Bdellovibrio bacteriovorus str. Tiberius: one gene and its partner. The main gene of each other region encodes a partner of the protein of the gene in region 2 in a complex. Links are inferred from orthologs where the notes say so. Each region holds a gene or a part of one and is shown on either strand. Other genes may lie near its edges.

Evidence for each region.
Region 1: the proteins of BDT_RS09065 (region 2) and BDT_RS16960 are in contact, whole or in part, in a solved structure (PDB 1A0O), measured with the Escherichia coli proteins. The link is inferred for Bdellovibrio bacteriovorus str. Tiberius from one-to-one orthologs.

Annotation. Positions count from the first base shown.
Region 1 is NC_019567.1:3,594,625-3,602,896, reverse strand. Bases 2,262-5,256 are described here. They hold BDT_RS16960 (chemotaxis protein CheA), read left to right. Parts: upstream 2,262-2,732; coding sequence 2,733-4,781; downstream 4,782-5,256. Other genes in these bases: BDT_RS16955 (CheR family methyltransferase), read left to right, coding at 4,778-5,256; BDT_RS16965 (chemotaxis protein CheW), read right to left, coding at 2,262-2,465. Outside these bases: BDT_RS16975 (transketolase C-terminal domain-containing protein), read left to right, coding at 1-1,239; BDT_RS16970 (hypothetical protein), read right to left, coding at 1,321-1,725; more of BDT_RS16965, read right to left, coding at 1,968-2,261; more of BDT_RS16955, read left to right, coding at 5,257-5,647; BDT_RS16950 (protein-glutamate methylesterase/protein-glutamine glutaminase), read left to right, coding at 5,663-6,727; BDT_RS16945 (Ig-like domain-containing protein), read left to right, coding at 6,863-8,272. UniProt on the Escherichia coli protein: Involved in the transmission of sensory signals from the chemoreceptors to the flagellar motors. CheA is autophosphorylated; it can transfer its phosphate group to either CheB or CheY.
Region 2 is NC_019567.1:1,893,867-1,902,006, forward strand. The notes cover bases 5,278-8,140. They hold BDT_RS09065 (response regulator), read right to left. Parts: upstream 6,991-8,140; coding sequence 6,565-6,990; downstream 5,278-6,564. Other genes in these bases: BDT_RS09055 (HD-GYP domain-containing protein), read right to left, coding at 5,278-6,046; BDT_RS09060 (chemotaxis protein CheX), read right to left, coding at 6,043-6,543; BDT_RS09070 (helix-turn-helix domain-containing protein), read left to right, coding at 7,200-7,589; BDT_RS09075 (acyl-CoA thioesterase), read left to right, coding at 7,711-8,140. In the rest of the region: BDT_RS09025 (chloride channel protein), read right to left, coding at 1-214; BDT_RS09030 (HD-GYP domain-containing protein), read right to left, coding at 269-1,195; BDT_RS09035 (hypothetical protein), read left to right, coding at 1,264-1,746; tRNA epoxyqueuosine(34) reductase QueG, read right to left, coding at 1,743-2,777; BDT_RS09045 (CCA tRNA nucleotidyltransferase), read left to right, coding at 2,850-4,043; BDT_RS09050 (RDD family protein), read left to right, coding at 4,044-4,646; more of BDT_RS09055, read right to left, coding at 4,655-5,277. UniProt on the Escherichia coli protein: Involved in the transmission of sensory signals from the chemoreceptors to the flagellar motors.

The DNA of each region.
Region 1 (8,272 bases), 1.7 Mb from region 2 along the record:
GAGCAGGCGAAAGCCAATCCGATTGCACCGGTTGTGATTCACGCTAAGACCGTTAAAGGTATCGGCACCAAGAAAACCGCTGAATCGGCGACGGGTGGCCATGGTTTCCCTCTGAAAAGCCCTTCTGAATTGGCAGCCTTCGTGGGTGAAATCCTGGGTGGCGCAGCTTTGCCAGACGTATTCAACACCTGGATTGCTGAGCTGAACAAATGGGAAGCGGACATCAAAGCCAGCGGCGTGAAAGATTCCGGCGAGAAAATTCAAGTCGGTATTTCTTCCGCGATGGTGCGTGCACGCAAAGCCGACTTCCCGGTTCTGAGTGTGACTTCGGATCTGCCGGGTTCCACTGGGGTTGCGGGCTTCCGCAAAGAATTCCCTCAAGATTCCTTCGACGTGGGTATCGCAGAATCGAACATGGTTTCCACGGCGGCGGGTTTGTCCAAACTGGGTTACATCCCGGTTGTGGATACCTTTGCTCAGTTTGGTGTGACCAAAGGCGCTTTGCCACTGACGATGGGTGCACTGTCTGAAGCTCCGGTGATTGCGGTGTTTTCTCACACCGGCTTCCAGGATGCGGCGGACGGGGCTTCCCACCAGGCGCTAAGTTATGTGGCGATGGTTTCTTCCATCCCGCATGTGGATGTTTATTCTTTGTCTTGCAGTGAAGAAGCAGACGCTTTGATGTACTCCGTGATTGAAAACTTTGCCAAAGCCCGCAAGGAAGGCAAAGTTCCAAATTCAGCGGTGTTCTTCCTGGGTCGTGAAAACTTCCCTAAGACTTACGTTGCCGGTACTTCCTATGACTTGCGTAAAGCGCAGGTTTTGGCGGACACGACCGCGGGGAAAACGAAGTCCGTGGCGATTGCGACAACAGGTTCTTTGGTTCCCCAAGCTTTGCAGGCGGCTAAAGATCTTGAAGTCAAAGGTGTGGGCGCGGTTGTTGTGAACTGTGCTTGTGTGAATCATGTGGACGTGGCGACATTCAAGACGGTATTGGAGAAAACTCAAGGCCACTTGATCACAGTGGAAGATCACCAATTGCTGGGTGGCTTCGGCCAGATCCTGTGTCATGCATTGTTGACGGCTGATGTGACGTTCAAGGCGAAAAGCCTGGGTGTTCACGGCGAATTCGGTCAGAGCGCTTACACCGCGGCCGACCTTTACCGCAAACACAAAGTGGATGCTTCAGCGATCGTTGAAACCACTGGCACCTTCTTCCAAAAAAGCGGCGCCTGGTAAAAAAAAGACCTTATGAAAACAAAAAAGCCCCTGGGATGTCCCAGGGGCTTTTTCTTTATGTGCAATTGAAAGTGCGCGAACTTATTTTACAGAAACTTCGCACTGGAAAGTGCCAACTTCAGTTTGTTCGCCCAGACCCCACCAGTAAACTTTCGCAGTGTGGTCTACAACGTTGATAACCAGTTCGAATTCGTAAGAAGCTTCAACCCAGAAATCATAACGAACTTCAGTGTCAGAAGCGGCGCTGGATTCTCTTGCCAATGCCGGACCGTTTTTGTCCAGAGTGGAAACAGAGTAATCACCAACATTCAAAGACCAGTTCTTCGCGTCTTCGATCAGAAGAACAGTTGGGTTTTTTTGGATGTTGAAATCTTCAGAAACATCCGGGCTCTTGGAAAGTTTAGTAGCTTGGCAGTCAAAAACTCTCTGGCCGGCGAAAGACAGGCTGGAGAAAAGCATCGCAGTCACAAAAAAGATAGATTTCATGATTTTGTCCTTTGTTTAATGGCGTCTTGCTATCTCGTTTAGAGTGAAAAGTCTTTGATTTTATTGTTTGATTTCTGAAAGTGAAGAAATTGCCCAAGCCACAGATGGAACGTGGCGGAGCGGGCGAGGATGTGGCGCGCGCGTAAGTATCTGTTTTTAGGTGATTTTGGCGGGTTCTTGAAAAAGAAAACCCGCAGGCTTTGGACCTGCGGGTTTTATATTGGAATCTTTTAAAAAAGCTCTTAAGCGGCTTTGGCTTCGTCGTTATGAGAGAACTGCGCCATCTGACCCATTTGATCCTGATTGAACGCAGACACGATATCTACAAGGATAACGACTTTGTTGTCCACTTTACCCATGCCACGAACGAAGGACATAGCGTGTTCGTTGCCCAGAACCGGAGATGGTTCGATTTGGTTTTCCTGCAGGTCCACAACCTCTTTTACAGAGTCCACGATCATACCCACCTGACCGATTTCAGTATCGATAACGATGATGCAAGTGTCGCGGGTTGTGTCCTGGGAGGACATGCCGAACTTGATGCGCAAGTTAACTACAGGAATGATCTTACCGCGAAGATTCATCACACCTTTTACATAATCAGGAGTGCGTGGCACCGGAGTGATTTCGCCAAACTGATTGATCTCGCGAACTGTTTCGATGGCCACACCATATTGTTCTGCCATCAATTGGAAAGTCAGGTACTGACCGGGTTTTGCTTTCATGGATACATCGCTCATCGTATACGCCTTTCAAAGTCGTGAATTAAATCTTAACAACAGACTCTTCGCGAAAAAACCAAGGTGACTTAAGAGGATTTCTCGGTGGGATGGAAAAAATAATATTCTCAGATAATTAGCGCCTCATTGCGGGACAATGGTCCGGCCTTTCATTAATTCTTTACACCATAGGGTGGATTGATTCTCATTCTGGACCAAGGGTCTAAATAGCTCAGATGTTCGATCACCGATATATCCATGTGATTTTCTAATCTCTATGGAGCGCACATGAGCGGTGACAATTCTTTCTTTGAAGAACTACAAATGGATTTCCTGAATGAATCCGCATTTATGCTGGAGCAGTACGAGGAATACATGATGAGGCTGGAAAACAGTGAAGATCCAGCGAAAGACCTGACAGATATTTTCCGGGTGGCCCATTCCGTAAAAGGGGGTGCTGCTGCTGTCGGTCTTGCAGACTTGTGTAAATTTGCCCACGTGATGGAAGACCTTTTGGATCTTCTGCGTTCACGCCCTGAACTGGTGAACTCAACAGTGATTTCTTTGCTATTGCAATCCGGTGACGAATTGAAGAATCGTGTTGCTGCTCTTCAGCAGCAGCAGGGTGGTCCATGGGATCCGTCTGCCTTGACGGCGGAATTGATAGCCATCACCGAACAGCTTTCCGGCAAGGCTTCCAAGCATGCTCATGCTCCGGCGCCTTCTGTGGATGAACCCAAAGTCGAAGTTCCGGATGACTTCTTTTCTCAGGCACCTGCGGCAGAAGCATCTGCCGGAGCTGAAGACGATTTGATCAATCATGATCTGCTGGCAGAACTGCTGGCGCAGATGTCACCTGAAGATCAGGCTGAATTTCATGCCAAAGAAGCGGCCGAGGCCGCACTAAAAACGGCGATTGCAGAATCTGCACCCGTGGCGGCAGAACCGGCAAATCCGGCTCCGATTTTGAAAGTGGTGGAAACACCGATGGAAGCTCCGGCATCGGCTGTGAAAGCGGCTCCGGCGGCGGCGGCAAAACCAGCGGCGGCAGCTTCTGCTGCCGGCAATGGTGGGGGTAATAACAAGAACGCCAAAAATGCGACCAGCGCCATCAAAGTCGACACGGGTCGTGTGGACTCGGTTCTGGATGCAGTGGGCGAGCTGGTTGTACTGAAAAATCAGCTGGTGCATGACGAAACAGTTCGCAGCGGTGTGAACCTGCGTTTGGAAGCCATTGTTGATCAGCTCGATAAGGCCGTTCGTGAATTGTATGAAAAAACTTTGAGCATCCGTATGACTCCGCTGAAATCCATGTTCATCAAGATTCAGCGTATCGTGCGTGACGTGTCTTTGACTCTGGACAAACCAGTGGATTTGCAATTGATCGGTGAAGAAACCGAGGTCGAAAGAACCGTGTTCGAGCTTCTGGGTGATCCTTTGGTTCACTTGGTTCGTAACTCGATGGACCACGGGGTGGAAAAGAAAGAACTTCGTCAAGAGCGCGGCAAGCCCGCAACGGCGAAAGTCACCGTGTCGGCAAAACAATCCGGCGGTAACGTTATCATCGACATTTCGGATGACGGTGGTGGTATCAACCGTGACAAGGTTCTGGGTAAAGCCATCGAAAAAGGCTTTGTGCCGGCAGGTGTGGACCCGGCGTCCATTCCGGATGAACAGGTTTTCCAGTATATCTTCTATCCGGGGTTCTCTACCGCCGACAAGATTTCGGATCTGTCCGGTCGTGGTGTGGGTCTGGATGTGGTGAAATCAAATCTGGATAAAATCAACGGTAAGATCAATATTTACTCCAAGTCAGGTCAGGGAACGACGTTCCGTCTGACGATTCCTCTGAGCACGGCGATCACTGACGGTATCATCGTGGCTTTGGATGGCGCCCGTTACATTCTGCCGATTCATTCCATTCGCGAGATCGTGCGTGTACTTCCTAAAGACTACACTAATATCTCTGGTGCCGGAAAAGTGGCCAGTATCCGTGGTCATTTGCTGCCGGTGATTGATGTTTCCAAGACTTTGGGTTCGATTAACTGGAGCCTGAATAAAAAAGACCAGCAGCTGGCTCAGCGCCGTGAGAACTCTTTGAGTGCACGTCGTGAGGAAACCATGCTGGTGATCATTGAATCCATGACAGGTCAAATGGCCTTCCCGGTCGACGATGTCCTGGGTCAGGCGCAGGTGGTTGTTAAACCAATCACCACGGGTCAGGACATTCCGGAAGTCGCGGGTGCTGCAATCCTGGGGGATGGCCGTACAGTTCTGATTTTGGAACCAGGTGCTTTGGTAAATAATATTGCTAACGGAAGAGGAATGGCCGCATGACCGCTGTAAAGAAGAATGAGGCCACGGGCGCTCTGTACGATTTTGAAGACATCAAGCTTTCGGACAAAATGTTCATGAAGTTTGCTGAGCGCATGTATGATCTGGCCGGGGTGGATTTGCCACTGACGCCAAAGAATCATGCCCTGATCCGCAACCGCATCGTAAAACTGTTGCGCCGCCATTCCTTGAAGACCTATGAAGACTACTGGTCCAAACTTGAAGCCGGCGGCAACGAGATGGTGTCTGAATTCATTTCGGCGCTGACGACGAACATGACGTCCTTCTATCGCGAGTCGAATCATTTCGACTTCCTGAAGTCCATTTTGCCGGAACTGTCCCGCAAGTTTGGTTCTGATCTGCGCATGTGGTGTGCCGCAGCCAGCACAGGACAAGAGCCTTACACAATCGCGATGACGGCGTGTGAAGCACAACCTGAAATGCCTTCTGCGAAGCCGCGCCTGCTGGCGACGGATATCGACTTGCAGGTTTTGAAGAAAGCCTCAACCGGCACTTATGAAGAACGCGAGATGCAGGGCCTGCCGCCCGTGCAGCGTTCGAAGTACTTTGAAAAAATCAAAGCTGACGGCGACGAATACTGGAGAGCCAAGGATCAGATTCATAACATGATCCGCTTTGCTCCGTTCAATCTGATGAATCCAAAGTACGAGTTCCAGCACAAGTTCCATGTGATCTTCTGCCGTAACGTGCTGATTTATTTTGATGAGCCGACAACGAAACGTGTGATCGACAATCTGGTGTCCTGTTTGGCGCCGGGCGGGTATCTGGTTCTGGGACATTCCGAATCAGGCAATGTGAAACATCCGGGTTTGAAGCCGATGTCTCGCGCAGTTTATCAAAAACTTTAATTAAAGAAGGCCCTAATGGCACAAAAGATTCGTGTCCTTATTGTTGATGATTCTGCGGTGATTCGTAAGCTGCTGGAAAAAATCTTTTCCTCTTGCGCGGACATCGAAGTGGTGGGAACAGCATCGGACCCTTACATCGCCCGTGACAAGCTGGTGGCGCTAAAGCCCGACGTGATGACTCTGGATGTAGAGATGCCTCGTATGGATGGCATCAGCTTCCTGGAAAAAGTCATGCAGCATTTCCCGACCCGCACGATTATTTTTTCAAGCTTGGCAAAGACGGGCTCTGAAACTTATCTGCGCGCTCTGGAAGCCGGAGCCATCGAGATTATGGAAAAGCCGTCCATTGACGTGTCCCAGTCCCTGGAAACACTGTCGGCGGCGATCATTGAAAAAGTAAAAGCCGTGGCAAAAGCCCGTATCAATCCGATCAAAGCGGTGGTGCCTAATCCGGGCGCTCCGGTACAGAAGATTGCCAGCACCTCTTTGGCGCGCACGACGCACCAGTTGCTGGCGGTGGCCTCGTCCACCGGTGGTACCGAGGCGCTGAAGGTGTTCCTAAGCGGGATGCCTGCGGATATTCCGGGAACTTTGGTTGTGCAGCACATGCCACCGGGTTTCACGAAATCATTTGCTGAAAACCTGAATAAGATGTTCCCTTTTGAAGTCAAAGAGGCTGAAGAAGGGGATCAGGTTGTTCCGGGTCGAGTTCTGATTGCTCCGGGCAACTATCATATGGAAATCACGCGCAGTGGTGCCTTCTATTACGTGAAGCTGCATCAGGGTCCGGCCCTGCACAGTGTTCGCCCAGCTGCGGACTATCTAATGAAATCAGTGGCGAAGTACGTGGGTAAGAATGCCATGGGTGTTGTTCTGACCGGTATGGGCAAAGACGGCGCTGAAGGTCTTCTGGAAATGAAGAACGCTGGTGCTTACACGGTGGCTCAGAACGAAGAAACCTGCGTGGTGTACGGTATGCCGGCAGCCGCAGTAGCCTTGGGTGCTGCTGACAAGGTTCTGCCACTGGATCGCATCGCCGGAGACTTGCTGAAACAGCTGCAGACTCGTAACGCCGCCTAGTGTTCCGTAATAAGGGTCAGTGAACTGGAAACTCTCGGAATTGTATGAGTTTTCATACAATTTTGAGAATATCCACCGATATGTCTCATGATGGATTCTTTGGTATGTTGTGGAAGAGGTCTTTTATGGGTCGTTTTGCTGACGTTCACCAGCGGGTGCTCGATCTCTACAGAACTATTCAAGTCCGTCACCGACCTTATGTCCCGTCAGCCCTTGCAGGCTGTTCTAAGCTCGAGTGTTTCATCTTATAACAATTTAAGTCAGTGGACAGTCCAGGTGACTTTTTCCGAAGATGTTCAGGGGCTTGAGGTATCTGATTTTTCAGTAAACAACGCCACGATTGTCTCGTTAACACCGGTCGACGCGTCGACTTATGATCTGGTTCTGGAGCCACTTTTGGATGGTCCGGTCACTGTGCTGCTGCCAGTAAATGCCGCCACCAGCCTTGCGTTGAATGAAGCCACACCAGAATCAAATACCCTGAGTTTCACCAGTGACCGAACGAAACCCTCTGCCACCCTGACTTATTCGGGAGATGATCCGACCAATGAATCCCCGCTGATCTTTGATCTGATGTTGGGCGAGTCAGTGGCTTCGGTTCTGGATGCTTCGGCTTTTGCCGTGACAAATGGGATCATCGATAAAATCGAGGGCTCAGGTCCTGGTTACTTCATTTATGTTATTCCGTCGGCGTCACAAACTGAAGTGAGGCTGTCTCTTCCTGGCGATCGTATCTATGACCTTGCAGGGAATGGAAATTTGGCTTCGGCCGAGATGGTGGTGGAATACAATTCAGATCGACCTTTACCCACGCTAAGCAGCGCGGATCCCATGAAGGTGAATGTGGCTGCGATTTCGGTTGCGGTCAGCTTTTCTGCACCAGTGACAGGATTTGATGCTTCTGATCTGGAGCTTTCAAATGCCACGGTCGAAAATTTTGCCGGCAGTGGGGATACCTATACTTTCACCTTGCGAGCCTCCGGTCAGGGCGACTTTGCCGTGCGGGTAAAAAATGAAGCGGCGTCGGACAGTGTCGGGAACAAGTCTTTGGTGTCAAGCTGGTTGAACAGACATCATGACAGCGTTAGACCGACGGTTTCTTTGGGAAGTCTGGCCGCTTATACTTTGTCAGCTCCGGTTAGCATCACGGCGACTTTCAGTGAGTCCGTTTCCGGCTTCACGGCCGGAGATTTGGAACTGGTAAATGCGACTGCGACTGTGACGGGAAGCGGAGGATCTTACACAATTGAGATCACTCCCGTAACTGAGGGTGCTTTTAGTGTGAGAGTTCCGGAAGCAGCTGCAACTGATGATGCTGGTAATGCCTCACAGGCCTCAGCGACAAGCTCCAGCATTTTTGACACGCTTCCACCCACTGTGGAAATCATCAGTGAGGCGGGACCGAATGTTTATGAAGCCCCGATATATTTCACCATAAAATTCAGCGAAGAGGTGACAGGTCTTGTTGCAGCAGATTTTGTAAAATCCGGTGCCAATATCAGTTCGGTGACGCCAGCGTCAGGACCAAGCGCGGTGTACAGATTG
Region 2 (8,140 bases):
TCGTCAGGGTGATGGTCAGCGAGAGCGCCCAGTGAAAGTTATCAACCACATGCAGGGCGACTTCTTCACCGAAGAAAAAAGCCTGGGAATACAGCAGCGAGGTTCCAGCAGCAACAAGACTTGCCAGCAGATAGGGGACAACACGCAAAGTGTCCTGATATTCCAGCTTATGCAGAATGTGGCGCCAGTTCTGGCGTAAGTCTGTAAGGGTCATACATAACCCTTACTCCTGTTAGGGGGTGATGGAAACCCTTTTTTGAATAAAAAGCTACAGACCTTTCAGGATGTCATTCAGATGCTGAATGTGTTGCAACGGGTGTTTGCCAACGTGATCGATCATCAGTTTTTTCGCGGCTTCGGCTTTGGCAACGCCTTCAAAAGTAATCAGGCGGTCCATCGCATTGGCTGATGAAACCAGAACCGCCAAAGGATCCATATCCTTTTCGCGCATTCCTTTCGGGCCCGTGCCGTTGATGGTTTCTTCGTGCTGACCGATGATATTGATGACCGTCTGGTCAAAGTGCTTTTTATCCTGCACTTTTTGCGCGCCTTCAATGGGGTGCTTTTTCCACAATGCCAGATCTTCCGGGCTCATGGTGGCTAGCGGCTGTGACAGGTTCAAAGTGCTGTGGTGGTGACCATAGTCATGCAGCAAAGCGCCCAAAGTCAGAAGCTGCGTTTTCTTCGGATCATTAAGACCCAGTTTCTGCGCCAGTGCAATCGACAGGGTCGCCACAGTCACGCCGTGGTGGGACACCGTCTTGTCCGTGTTCTCGATGTTCATCACCGCCGACATCGCCTGGGCGTTGCTCATGATAAAGTTCACATACTTGCCTGCGGCATCTTTGCAATAGTTGTAGCTTTCAACGTTCTCGGGATTTTCAAAAACCTCTTCCGCGTTGTTTTGTTGCGAACCCTGAATGATGTCGGCGCGGGTTTGGATGTCCTTCCCGGTGGTGTCGTCATAGGCCGTTTCAATATTCTTTTGCAGGTAACTGCGGTAGCTGACCTCTTCGTCGGTAAGGATGTACATTTTGCGCAGTTTTTTGTCCTTAAGGCGCTTCAGGCGTTCCCCCTCAAAGCTGTCGCCGCGACGAAGGTAGAGTATCATCTTGTCGTTGATTTTAACGTAAGCGTTGAAGTCGATCTTTTGATCGCCGCGCAGGGTGCTTACACGTATAGAAACATAATCCATTGCCTCTGTATCCTTCGATTGCTATCTTTGAGTGGATGTCGATTGATAAAGAAATTGTAGAAGATTTTGTGAACGAGTCAAAGTCCTTGATTGAAGAGTTGTTGGACCTTCTCGAAGGTATTGAAGGCGACTTTTCTCAAGTTCGTAAACTTGCGGATTATGGCAATAACGTCGATCGAATTATGGGTGGCGCCAAGAGTCTTGCCCTGATGGCACCACCTGAACATGCATTGCACATGATTTCGGACTATGCGGCTCTGTGTAAAGCTGTCGGTTACAAGGCGTCCCAGATCACTGGCAATGAACAGTTCTTTCATGTTTGTGTGGGTCTTTTGCTGGACGCCACAGAGACTTTGGAAACCCTGCTTGAAAATATCCACAAAGATTCAAGCTTCCTGCGGGAAACGATCCCTCAGGCCTTTATCGAAAGACTTCGCTGGGTTTCAAATCAGTTCAATGAATCCTACAGTGCCAGCGTTGATACCGGTATGGCGCCGTCGAAGATGAATCAGTTTGAAATTGATGACCTGTTGAAAAAACTGGGACTTTAGTTTCCCAGTTTCTCAAGGCTCCACAAAGCCAGTTCCCCTAGCTTTTCATGTTCGCTCAGTGCTTGGATTTCCGGGCGCAGCTCTTTCAAACCCCGGTTGACGGCAACAATCATGGCATTGCGTTTTAAACCGAATGATCCCGCCCGGGCCAGCGGTGTTCCCAGAAAATCCCGACTGATTTTTTTGCCGGAAGCCGACAGAATATAGCGCAGGTCCTCGATAAGCAGAGCTTCTTCCGATTCATTTAAGCTAAGACTTGTTTCGATGGAAAGCTGGCCTTTAAAGGCCTTCTGATTCCACGGGCACACGGTTTGGCACAGATCACAGCCAAAGAACCAATCGCCAATTTGCGAGCGCAGGCTTTCTTCCGGGATCTGGCGGGATTCAATAGTCAGATACGAGATGCATTTGCGTGCATCCATCTTGCGCGGCTCAATCAGCGCGCCGGTCGGGCAGATATCCAGACAGCGGGTGCAGGTGCCGCAGAAATCCGGCAAGGGTGCAAACTCGGTGTGAATTTTCAGGGATGTGTAGATCTCGCCAATGAAAAACAGGCTGCCTTCTTTCGGGTGGATCAGGCAGGTGTTCTTTCCCACCCAGCCAAGGCCGGCTTGTTTGGCAAGGTCCCGCTCCAGCACCGGGCTGCTGTCGGTGAAGGCCAGGAATTCTTCCTCGGGGAAAAGCTTTTGTAAATCTGTGCACAAAGACTTCATGCGATCCTTGAACCAGAAATGATAATCCATGCCTTGCGCATACAGGCTGACGCGGGCTTGTTTCAGCGGGAATTCAGATTTTTTCTCGGGATGGGGAAAGTAAGGCATGGCAAACACCAAAGCGCTCTGGGCCCGGGGCCATTTGCTTTGGGGGTTTTCCTTGATCTGGGCGTGCTCGGCCAGATAGGTCATGTCTCCGTGCAGTCCCTGGTCAATCCATTCCCGGTAGAAATCAAAGCTTAAGGGTTTGCTCAATGGCGCAAAACCGAAGTGGGAAAATCCCAGATCGGTCAAGGTTCCATCGATAAGAGATTTCATCTCCTGTGGCGTCACGCGAACAAACTCTTTCTTTCAGGCCTGTCTTTTTCTACACTCTAGGATGTGAATCAGGTGCAAAGTCTTATCGAATCTCATCCTCACTGGCCGGCTGTGGAGTCAATTTACCACAAGCTGCAGGCTCATGGCTATAAGGCCTTTTTGGCTGGCGGCTGCGTGCGCGACGCCCTGTTGGGCATTACCGCCAATGATTTGGATCTGGCGACGGATGCGACCCCCGAAAATGTTGAATCCCTGTTTAGTAAAACCGTCAATGTCGGCAAAAGTTTCGGGGTTATGCGCGTGATCGTGGAAGGCGCGGATATCGAGGTCGCCACCTTCCGCAATGACGGCACCTACAGTGACGGGCGCCGCCCGGAAAATGTGGTTTTCTCAAGTCCTGAAGAGGATGCCGAGCGCCGGGATTTCACGGTGAATGCTCTTTTTTATGATTTGACCACGCACCAGGTGCTGGATTTTGTCGAGGGCCAGAAAGATCTTAAAGCGCGCATCCTGCGCACCGTAGGGCAGGCCGAGCGTCGTTTTGAAGAGGACAATCTGCGCCTGCTGCGAGCAGCCCGTTTTTCCGCCCAGCTGAATTTTGAACTGGAACCGGCCAGCTTTGCCGCCGTGAAAAAAATGGCCCCTAAAGTGAAGTCTGTCAGTGGTGAACGCATTCGCGATGAAATGACCAAGCTGCTGAAAACAGAACACGCCAGTCGCGGTCTGCAGGTCATGAAAGACTCAGGCCTGATGAATGTGTTGTTCCCGTTTCGTCTGCGCAAAAATGAATGGGTGAAGAACCCGCTGGCCACCGAATCCTGGCAGCGTCTGGCGCTGTTTGTGCGCGGGGCTCAGGGGACGGAGCTTTCCCCGGTTTTGGATATGCTGAAGCTTTCCAGCCGGGATCGCCGGGCGATTGAGGATGCCTGGAAAATCTGGCAGGATCCGCAACTGGTGTTGAAGAACTCTTTGGGAAAACAGCTGCAGATGCTGGCCAAAGAGGGTGTTGTTTTTGCTTTAAGAATCTTACTGTCCGAAGCGGTTGAAAAAGCTGCCATTGAACTTTTGCTGGCGGAATGGAAAAGCTGGCAGGAAATGCTGCCTCGGCCGTTTTTAAACGGCGAGGACCTGAAGGGGCGTCTCAGTGGGCCGGCCATTGGGGTGTGCCTGGACAAGGCCTTTGAACAGCAGCTGGAACGCCAGCTGCAAAGCCGCGATGAAGCGCTGTTGTGGCTGAAAAAATATCTGGAAAGAGAGTCATCTTAAATGGAATCCGCATTTGTTCCCAGCACCTGGAGACGTTTTTTCGCCTATGGCATTGATCAGATTATCAGTCTGCCGTTTTACCTGCCATTTGCCGGGGTGTTTTTAAGACTGATCTTTACTGAAGATGACGTCATCGTGACGTTGTTGCAGCTGTTTTTGCTGTTTTTGATTCCTGCAGTGTATGAATTCGTCTTTCTGGTGATGATGCAGGCCACGCCAGGCAAATGGTTTATGGGGCTTAAAGTGGTTCCGGCCACAAACTATACCGAAAAGCTGCACTGGTCGCAGTGTCTGTTGCGCCCATTGACGGGGCGTTTGAGTTTCTTTTTCTCATGGGGAATTTATGCCCTGGCGTTTTTCCGCTATGATCGCACGCATCTGTGTGATTGGGCGGCGGAAACCCGTGTGGTGCAGGATAAGCCTCGCGCGACTCAAGCACGCATGCGCTGGGTGTTGGGACTGGTATTTGTGTGTCTTTATTCCTATGAAGGACTGGCTTCCGCCAAAATGATTCTGAAGTCCATTGACTGGTCCGAGCGTCAAGCCAACCTGCGTGAGGTGTTTGATCTTCAGGATTATATGGATGTGACGTTCGAAGATTAGATCGCTGATTAAGCGGCCGGTTTCCATTTCTTGAAAATGGTCGTGGTCATCAACAGATCGACGTTGCCGGATCCAGACAGGGCCTCGTCGCGCAGATCCTGAATCGCCTGGGTCGCTGTGCGGGCTTGCTTTCCACCTTCAGTCAAAGCGGTCATTTCATGGAAACGATAAGCAAACCCCAATAGTTTGCCAAACTCAGAAATATCCGCATTAATAAGCTTCTTAGGGAAGCCTGTGCCGGCGCCATTTTCACGGTGCTGGCCGATGGCATCGGAAATCTCCTGCGGCAGCGGTACTTTTTTAGCTTTCACCATGACCACCGAGCGCTCGGGGTACAGCTGATACTGGCTGATCTCTTCCGGGGTGTAGTCATTCACGGGTTTCGAACCCACGGTGACGGGCATCTGGGACAAGCCAATATTGTGCAGAAGGCCTGCGATGGCGGCAGTTTCGCGTTTGTCGGTACTCCAGCCCAGCAATTGGGCGAAATAAGCGGCGTATGCCGACAGACAGATGCAGTCATGGTAAAGGGTTCGCACATTGCCTGAGAAACGGAAGACCTCATCAAAGATCTCCTGCGGGGGAAGATCTTTGGTCAGTTCAAAGTCGGCAACGATGGATTTGCATTTATCAAGGATCACTTTGCCTTCGGAATAGTCCGTGGAAGCACCATTCAGGAACTGCGCCATGATTTCATAGATGACTTTTTTCGAGCGGTGGAATTTTTCTGTCATCGAGATCGGCAGGGGCATGTTGCGCATGCTCATCACCGTGCGGGCGTATTCAAAGAACGGTTTCATCTGGGTCTTTTTGATGTACATCTGCTGTTTTAAGGCATTGAACTTGTCCAGATGCTTTTGGTCGACGATGTCGCCGGATTTACGCATCATCACGGATCTGTGATTGGCGGGCAGGTGGACAAAGACATCAAAGTTGATGTTGGTTCCGGCGTCCATATCGCGCAGATCCACGGGCATTAGCGCTGTGATCGGGATCTGGTCGCCTTCCATTTCAATCGGGGCCAGTTGCAGAACCATGTCGGAAATGAATTCACGGTCGAAATTGATGTGCATGATTTCATTCGCACCGTTTTTCTTCACGACGGAGAAATCCAAAGGGGCGGCGGAGGAATGCAGAACGATGACCGGGCAGTCGGGATAGTTCATTTTGGTGGACTGCACCCATTCATTGGTCAGATTGGTGCCGTCCTGTCCGTCGACAAGGGCTAAAATAGGTTTGAAGTTTTCGGAAGTGCCGTGATCCAGGGCTTCGTCGATGGATTTGAAGTGCTTGAGCTGGTACGGATAGTAACCCTTCAGGATAGAGGTGATGGCTTCCCAGAAGGAGTCACGGGGACTCCCGATGAGAACATCAACCGTCTTTCCTGAAGTGGAACTCATTGCTGCACCGAAATCTCCACATAGAAAGTGGAGCCGTTCGTCAGGTTGAAGGGGATGACGAGTGTGGCACTTTTATCAGCGTGGGTGATCTTGAAATCACCGGAAATCACGGTTGGAATTGCCATCTCGAAGTTGTAACCCAGTTGATTCAGAGTTGTCTTGGCAGAACCGTAAATCATGTTGGTCATTTCACCAACGGCGTCCGACACATCACCATTGATGGAGGTGTGCTTTTCGCCCAGCATGTTCTCAAGAATGTGGAAGATACTGTCTTTGCCATAAGAGATCAGCAAAGTGCCTTTCAAAGGAGGCGCAACCATACCGACCATGCCGGCGATTTCCCCTTTAAGCACGAATTGCGGCTCAATGAAGGGCTTGCCAGGTGTTGCATCGGTCTGAGCGATGGTTTTCAGGGTCTTGATAACGCCTTCGACGAAAGCATTGATCAAGCGCTTGTCAAACAGGGGATTGATAGCTTCTTTTGGTGCTGCAGACATTTATTTCTCCAGATCCAGATCTTAGGAAGCTTTTGCTTGCGCAGAAGGGTTGTGTTTGGCCCAAACGCGTTCCATCTTGCCCTTCAGAGTGGCAGAGTTGAACGGTTTAACCACGTAGTCAGAAACGCCGGCTTTAGCGGCTTCCAGGATGTGCTTTTGCTCGGACTCTGCAGTCACCAGCATGAATGGCACAGACTTAGTGCGGGGATCGGCTTTGCAGGCCTTCAAAAGGTCGATACCCTGCATTCCGGGCATATTCCAGTCCGAAATGACAAAGCCGTAAGGCTGGCCTGCATCATGAGCGGCCTGGATCATCGGCAGGGCCGTTTTACCGTCATCAGCTTCCTCTACGTTGGTGTAGCCAAGCTCATTTAGCACTTTTTTAATGATTTTTCGCATAGTTGCGAAGTCATCAACGACCAAAAACTTCGTATTTGTGGGAAACATAATATCTCCTGAATGTTGGAAACTGTGTAAAATCCTCATGCTTATCGGTCTAGTTTTTTAAAACTAGAGTCCAAAGCTATTGCGAATTTCAGTTTTTGTTGTCAGACTTTATTACAGGTGGTCGAGGCTACTTTTGGACATGAGTCCTGGGTGGCGTTGAAGGTTTAGACGGATTTAAAAACAAAAACAATTAGCGGGAGGGAGCAAGGATGCTCAGAGATGTCCTGATTCAAAAAGGTCTTTCAAATAGAGAGGCAGAAGTTGCTGAACTTGTGTCTAAAGGCTTGTCCAACAAGGAAGTTGCGAACCAGCTTTTTGTAACTGAGAAAACAGTTAAATTTCACCTCACAAACATCTACAAAAAAATGAATGTGAAGTCTCGTGCACAGTTGATCGTATGGTGCTTGCCTCACCTGGGCTTCGTTGAAACTGAAGTTCGCGCTGAGAACAACAACCAAGCAGCTGCTGCAACTGCATTCAATAACAATGCAACACAAACGATCCCAGCTGGATCTGCGACTGTTGCAGGTACTACAACTCTACCAGGTAGCGGTTTGAACCGTGGCGGTAACTCCGATATTGGTATGGGCGGCATCTAATCTTTATTGATTAGATTGGTTCTAAGGCGCAGGATGTGGAGACACAGACCTGCGCTTTGTTTTTTCAGAAAGGGGCTGCATCTTGGCTGCTTCAAAACCCGTCTCATCATCTCAAGTGGTAATGACTCAATTGGTTCTTCCTTCCCATACCAACTCTTTGGGAAGTGTCTTTGGCGGAACGATCATGTCCTGGATCGATATCTGCGCCGCGATCTGCTCACAACGACATTGTAACAAGGAAACCGTCACGGCCAGTATTGACCGTTTGGATTTCGTGGCACCTGTTTACAAGGGCTGGGTGGTAAATCTGAAGGCCAGCGTGAACTACACTTCCAGAACGTCAATGGAAGTCGGGGTTCGTGTGGATGCAGAAAATCCAAAAACCGGAGAGTCCTTCCATACGGCTTCTGCGTATCTGACTTTTGTGGCTTTGGGCTCTATGGGAAAACCAACAGAAGTTCCGGGCTTGGTGCTGGAATCCGACGAAGACAAACGCCGTTTCGAACAGGCGAAAAAACGTCGCGAGATTCGCCTGCAGAATAAAACCAGAT